Linked DNA regions of Spartinivicinus poritis. The protein of the gene in region 1 interacts with the protein of each later gene in a pairwise test. Links are inferred from orthologs where the notes say so. Each region holds a gene or a part of one and is shown in the gene's direction. Other genes may lie near its edges.

Region 1 (3,385 bases):
ATTAAAAGTTTGGAGTGAATCTTTAGCTAACTTAGCCAATAAAATTGATCAGCAACGCCAGCTTTATATCGATCAATTTGTCCCAGTTTTTAATGAAATTGTTTCTCAATTAATCGATTTACCAGATCTCTCGTTAAGTTACTATCCAGGCTGGGATAAGAAAGTAGAATTGCTTGACTTGCTTACATCAAATTTTGATAAAGAGCAAAACCAGCATCGCACTTTATATGGCCCACATCGTGCAGACATAAAGGTAAAAGTCGATGGTTTGTCAGCTGATGAAATACTTTCAAGAGGACAATTAAAGCTAGTAACAGCAGCACTAAAAATTGCTCAAGGCTTTTTATTCAATAAATTTACTAACCAGCAGAGTATTTATCTAATCGATGATATTGCAGCAGAGTTAGATAATGAAAAGAAAAGTAAGCTGTGTCAGCTTATTGAAACAATGAATTGCCAAGCATTCATAACATGTGTTGAAGAGACATCTTTAGATTATGAATGGCATGAAACAAAAGATGTAAAGATGTTTCACGTGGAACATGGGCAAATCAGACCACTTGATAGGCCTAAAAAAGGCTGAAAGCTATCCTTTCAAAGCAGGAGTTATCGTGTATGACCACAAATTACGATGCATCAAATATTAAAGTTTTAAAAGGCTTGGATGCAGTTCGTAAAAGACCAGGAATGTACATTGGTGATACGGACGATGGTACTGGTCTTCACCATATGGTTTTTGAAATTGTAGACAACTCAATTGATGAGGCACTTGCAGGATTTTGCTCAAAAATTGATATCATCATTCACCCTGATAACTCGGTAACTGTTAAAGATAATGGTCGTGGAATTCCAGTAGATATCCATGAAGAAGAGGGGATGTCTGCTGCTGAAGTTATCATGACTGTACTACATGCGGGTGGTAAGTTTGACGATAACACTTATAAAGTATCGGGTGGCTTGCATGGTGTGGGGGTTTCTGTAGTAAATGCACTATCTAGAGAACTTCGCTTAACAATACGCCGAAATGGCAAGGTGCATCAGCAAATTTATGATCATGGAGTATCGAGAGAACAATTAGCTGTTATTGGTGACACTGACTACTCAGGTACTGAAATACAGTTTTATCCTTCAGAAGAAACCTTTACCAACATTAATTTTAGCTACGATATTCTGGCCAAACGCTTACGGGAACTATCTTTCCTTAACTCTGGTGTTTGTATTCACCTTAAGGATGAGCGTAGCGGTAAGGAAGATGAATTTAAATATGATGGTGGATTAGAAGCATTTGTTGAGTTTCTTAATCAAAATAAAAATCCCATCAACAAAGTATTTCACTTTACCACGCAAAGGGAAGATGGCATTGGTGTAGAAATTGCGATGCAATGGAATGATGGATTTCAGGAAAATATTTATTGTTTTACTAACAATATTCCTCAGCGTGATGGCGGTACTCACTTGGCTGGTTTTCGTGGGGCGCTTACCAGAACTCTGAACTCTTATATTGAAAAAGAAAATCTAATGAAACAAAAAGTTAACACTACTGGTGATGATGCCAGGGAAGGGTTAACTGCCATTATCTCTGTTAAAGTGCCCGATCCTAAGTTCTCTTCTCAGACCAAAGATAAACTGGTTTCTTCAGAAGTTAAGTCTGCAGTAGAGCAAGAGATGAATAAGCTTCTCTCTGATTACCTACTTGAAAACCCACAAGAGTCAAAGTCTATTGTTTCTAAGATGGTTGATGCTGCTCGGGCACGAGAAGCAGCGCGTAAAGCAAGAGAAATGACTCGTCGTAAAGGTGTACTGGATATTGCTGGCCTACCAGGTAAGCTTGCAGATTGCCAGGAAAAAGACCCAGCTTTATCTGAACTCTATATTGTGGAGGGTGACTCTGCGGGTGGCTCAGCTAAGCAAGGGCGCAATCGAAAAACACAGGCGATCCTTCCTCTGAAAGGTAAAATCTTAAATGTTGAAAAAGCGCGTTTTGATAAAATGCTTTCTTCTGCTGAGGTTGGCACCTTAATTACTGCGTTAGGTTGTGGTATTGGCAGAGAAGAGTTTAATCTGGAAAAGCTGCGTTATCACAATATTATTATCATGACTGATGCTGATGTTGATGGCTCGCATATACGAACACTATTACTCACTTTCTTCTTTAGACAAATGCCAGAGTTAATTGAGCATGGCTATGTCTATATTGCCCAACCTCCTTTGTACAAAGTGAAGCGAGGGAAACAAGAGAACTACATAAAAGATGAAGCTGCTTTAGATGATTATTTAATACAAGCAGCTCTAGAAAATGCTGCACTACATGTAAATGAAGATGCTCCTGGAATTGGTGGTGTACAGCTAGAAGAGTTGGTAAGTGCTTATCGCAAAATAGAATCCGCCATCAATAAGCTTTCACAACTTTATCCTTCAGAAGTATTGAAGAATGTTGTCTACAGTGAAGCAATTACAGAAGAAGGCTTGAAAGATCAGCAACTAATAACAAACTGGGCTGTAAATTTAAATAAAGCACTTGAGGTAGAAGGAAAATCTGGAAAGCTCTATAAAGTAGAGGCCCAGTATGACAAAGAGCATCAAGTATGGTTACCAGTGGTTAAGTTAACTCATCATGGAGTTGACTATGACTATCCGTTGTCAACAGAGTTCTTTATTTCCAATGACTATAGCAATATGGTCAAGCTAGGGGAGAAGCTCTCTGGTTTATTAGAAGAAACCGCTTATGTTGCTAAAGGTGAAAGGAAACACCCTGTAGACAGCTTTGAAGCTGCTTTAGATTGGTTGATGAAAGAAACCACTAAGCGCTTTACAATTCAGCGTTATAAAGGCTTGGGAGAAATGAACCCAGGTCAACTGTGGGAAACAACTATGGACCCAGAAGTACGGCGTATGTTGAAAGTGTCAATCGAAGACGCTATTGCAGCAGACCAGATCTTCACTACATTGATGGGTGACCAGGTAGAACCAAGAAGGAACTTCATAGAAGATAATGCATTAAGAGTAAATAATCTTGATATATAAATAAAAAATATTCTTTAATTAAAAATAAAAAAATGGGGCAAAATTAAAGCCCCATTTTTGTCAGCTTAATAATATTAAGAAATTCTTACTTGCCCTCTATGTTTGCATACTTATCTTGTTGTTAGTTTTTTCACTAATGTAAAACAGTCTTCTAAAGACCCACTCAAATCAACTCATCACCATTTAAAATAAAGAAAATTACGACTACATTTGAAGTAGAGTAGTTTTGTTTTAAATTAATATACTGTTTAAAATAATAGTATTTTTATATTACACAAAAACAACAACAGCCTCTGGGTGGATAGGGCAAATAAAATGTTAAAATTTATTATTGTATTAGTTGTAATAATTGCTATAGGGG
Region 2 (3,477 bases), on another replicon or contig:
TATCCATGGCGAGTGGTAGTGATATCCCATTAGAATATCGAGAAGCAACTGAGTTATGTTATTTAGCTGAACGGCAGTTGGCGCCAGATAGCGTGGCTGTCAATAACCCCGTTTTTGATATTACCCCGGCTGAACTGGTGGACTTTATTGTGACTGAACAAGGTGTTGTGGCTAATCCAACAGTAGAAAAATTGAAAAAGTTGTTTGAGGCTCGTGCTGTTTAAAATTATTACTGGCCAGTCACTTCTGAAGAAACGATAAAAAGTCTGCAAATCATAGAGTTAGCCCGCTGCTATTGAATATACAGCGGCTACGATTTGAGGTATACTTGGCGTCCATTTCTTATTGTTGAAAAACCGTTTTGTCATTTATCAAGCCAAGACTTTTTATACTTATTTCTAAACAGTGCCGATGCCTGATCCTTATGTCGTTACAGGCGCAGTTGGCTTTTAGCTTGTATTCAAAATTAAGGAACGTATTCCATAATGGGTGAAATTGCCAAAGAAGTCCTTCCAGTCAATATCGAAGATGAACTGAAGCAGTCCTATTTGGATTATGCGATGAGTGTAATTGTGGGGCGTGCCTTACCAGATGTTCGGGATGGCTTGAAGCCGGTTCATCGCCGTGTGTTATTTGCCATGGGCGAGCTAAGCAATGACTGGAACAAACCGTATAAAAAATCTGCTCGGGTGGTGGGTGATGTCATTGGTAAATACCACCCTCATGGTGACTCTGCTGTATACGACACGATTGTCCGATTAGCGCAGCCTTTTTCAATGCGCTACACCCTGGTGGATGGGCAAGGGAACTTTGGTTCTGTTGATGGTGACTCGGCAGCAGCCATGCGTTATACCGAAATTCGCATGGAAAAAATCTCCCATGACATCATGGCGGATCTTGAAAAAGAAACCGTTGATTTTGTACCTAACTATGACGGTTCTGAGCAGATTCCAGTTGTAATGCCTACTCGGATTCCTAACCTGTTGGTTAATGGTTCGTCAGGTATTGCTGTAGGTATGGCGACCAATATTCCACCTCATAACCTCAATGAAGTGGTTAATGCCTGCCTAGCGCTAATAGAAAACCCAGAGCTAGATATTGATGGCTTAATGGAGTATGTCCCTGGCCCAGACTTTCCTACGGGAGCCACCATTAATGGCCGTGCGGGCATTTTACAGGCTTACCGTACGGGGCGGGGGCGTATTTATGTACGGGCTAAAGCTGATATTGAAGTTGATGAAAAGAAAAATAAACAAACCATTATCATCACTGAAATTCCTTACCAATTAAATAAAGCCCGACTGATTGAGCGCATAGCAGAGTTAGTTAAAGAGAAAAAAATTGAAGGTATCACCGAAATCCGTGATGAGTCGGATAAAGATGGTATGCGAGTAGTTATTGAGCTGCGTCGTGGTGAAGTAGGTGAGGTAATCTTAAATAATCTATATGCCCAAACCCAGCTTGAGTCGGTATTTGGGATAAATATGGTAGCGCTGGTTGATGGCCAGCCGAAGCTGTTAAACCTGAAAGAAATTCTAGAAGCCTTTGTTCGTCATCGTCGAGAAGTTGTTACTCGTCGTACAGTCTATGAGCTGCGTAAAGCCAGAGAGCGCGGCCACATCTTAGAAGGACAAGCGGTTGCGCTATCCAATATTGATCCGGTTATTCAACTTATAAAAGAGTCCCCTACACCAGCAGAGGCCAAAGAGAAATTAATTAATACGCCTTGGCAGGCAGGATTGGTATTGTCCATGTTGGATAAGGCTGGAGCTGACTCCTGTCGTCCGGATGAACTACCAGCTCAATACGGCTTGCGTGATGGACATTATTACTTATCACCTGTTCAAGCCCAAGCTATTTTAGACCTTCGTTTGCACAAGTTGACGGGTCTTGAGCATGATAAGCTGCTGGAAGAGTACAAGCAGTTGCTGGATAAGATTGCTGAACTTGGTTTGATTCTGGCCAGTCCTGAGCGCTTGTTGGAAGTCATTCGTGAAGAGTTGGAAGTGATCAAGGAAAATTATGGTGATGAGCGCCGGACGGTGATCACTAGCTCTCGCCAGGATTTAACCGTTGAGGATTTAATCACCGAAGAAGACATGGTGGTGACAATTTCTCATGGTGGTTACGCTAAAACCACACCACTAGACACTTATCAAGCACAGCGACGGGGTGGTCGAGGTAAATCTGCCAGTGGGGTTAAAGATGAAGACTTTATTGAGCACTTGTTAGTGGCTAACACCCATACCCAAATTCTGTGCTTCTCAACCAGAGGAAAAGTCTACTGGCTGAAAGTGTATGAAATTCCTCAAGCAACCCGTACTTCCCGTGGTCGTCCAGTTAATAATATTTTGCCGCTAGAAGAAGGTGAACGGATTTCTACTATTTTGCCAGTTGAAGAGTATAACGATGGCCACTTTGTCTTTATGGCAACCTCTAAAGGTACAGTGAAGAAAACGCCATTGGAGCAGTTCAGTCGCCCTCGCTCTTCAGGGTTAATTGCAGTAGACCTAGATGATGATGACCATCTAGTGGCAGCTGCTATTACTGATGGTGAAAGAGATGCCATGTTATTCAGTAGTGCGGGTAAAGCCATTCGCTTTAAAGAAGCTGATGTGCGAGCAATGGGCAGAACTGCCCGTGGTGTGCGTGGAATTAAACTGCAAGAAGGCCAGCAAGTTATTTCATTGATTATTCCTGGCGAGACTGGCCAAGTACTAACGGCCAGTGAAAATGGTTATGGTAAACGTACCCGCCTGGAAGACTTCCCTGTTTATGGTAGAGGTGGTCAGGGCGTTATTGCCATGCAAAGCAATGAGCGGAATGGCTTGCTAGTGGGTGCCACGTTGGTCGATGACGGTGATGAAATGATGCTGATCTCTGATCAAGGCACTTTAGTGAGAACCCGAGTAGATGAAATTTCGATTTTAAGTCGAAATACTCAGGGTGTTCGCTTAATTAAACTAGCGGGTGATGAGCACTTGGTGGGTATTGAGCGAGTCGCTGAGCCTGGAGAAGTGATTGAGGATGATGAAGCCGCTGATGATGTGATTGATGCTGATACGACTGATGAAGCGGCAAGCCCTGAAGATGACTTGCCAGCAGTCGATGAATAACTGCTAACTACGATTAAATAAAGGGCCAGGCATTCTGGCCCTTTATATTTGAGTTGACCATAAGTTAATTGGGTAATAACAAAAAAGTGCTTGGGTGTTTACCTGCTGAGGAGTAATACGTTTATGAGCCGTGCTTTTAATTTTTGCTCAGGTCCAGCCACGATGCCTGAGGCAGTTTTGGCGCAGGCACAACAGGAACTGTTGGATTGGCAGGGAAGAGGGGTTTCAGTGATGGAGGTGAGCCATCGCAGCCCTGAGTTTGTTACTGTGGTCGAAGAAGCAGAGCAAGACTTGCGTGAGTTAATGGCAATACCTGATGACTATGCGGTTTTATTCATGCAAGGTGGAGCAACAGCTCAGT

The links.
Region 2: the proteins of gyrB (region 1) and gyrA interact in binary tests that used the Escherichia coli proteins (3 or more experiments, as listed by UniProt). The link is inferred for Spartinivicinus poritis from one-to-one orthologs.

The regions. Positions count from the first base shown.
Region 1 is NZ_JAPMOU010000024.1:10,852-14,236, forward strand. What follows is about bases 264-3,319. They hold gyrB (DNA topoisomerase (ATP-hydrolyzing) subunit B), read left to right. Parts: upstream 264-615; coding sequence 616-3,024; downstream 3,025-3,319. Other genes in these bases: recF (DNA replication/repair protein RecF), read left to right, coding at 264-583. In the rest of the region: more of recF, read left to right, coding at 1-263; ORQ98_RS17440 (LSm family protein), read left to right, coding at 3,340-3,385. UniProt on the Escherichia coli protein: DNA gyrase negatively supercoils closed circular double-stranded DNA in an ATP-dependent manner to maintain chromosomes in an underwound state.
Region 2 is NZ_JAPMOU010000010.1:49,242-52,718, reverse strand. The notes cover bases 169-3,316. They hold gyrA (DNA gyrase subunit A), read left to right. Parts: upstream 169-485; coding sequence 486-3,116; downstream 3,117-3,316. Other genes in these bases: serC (3-phosphoserine/phosphohydroxythreonine transaminase), read left to right, coding at 3,240-3,316; mtnA (S-methyl-5-thioribose-1-phosphate isomerase), read left to right, coding at 169-224. In the rest of the region: more of mtnA, read left to right, coding at 1-168; more of serC, read left to right, coding at 3,317-3,477. UniProt on the Escherichia coli protein: A type II topoisomerase that negatively supercoils closed circular double-stranded (ds) DNA in an ATP-dependent manner to maintain chromosomes in an underwound state.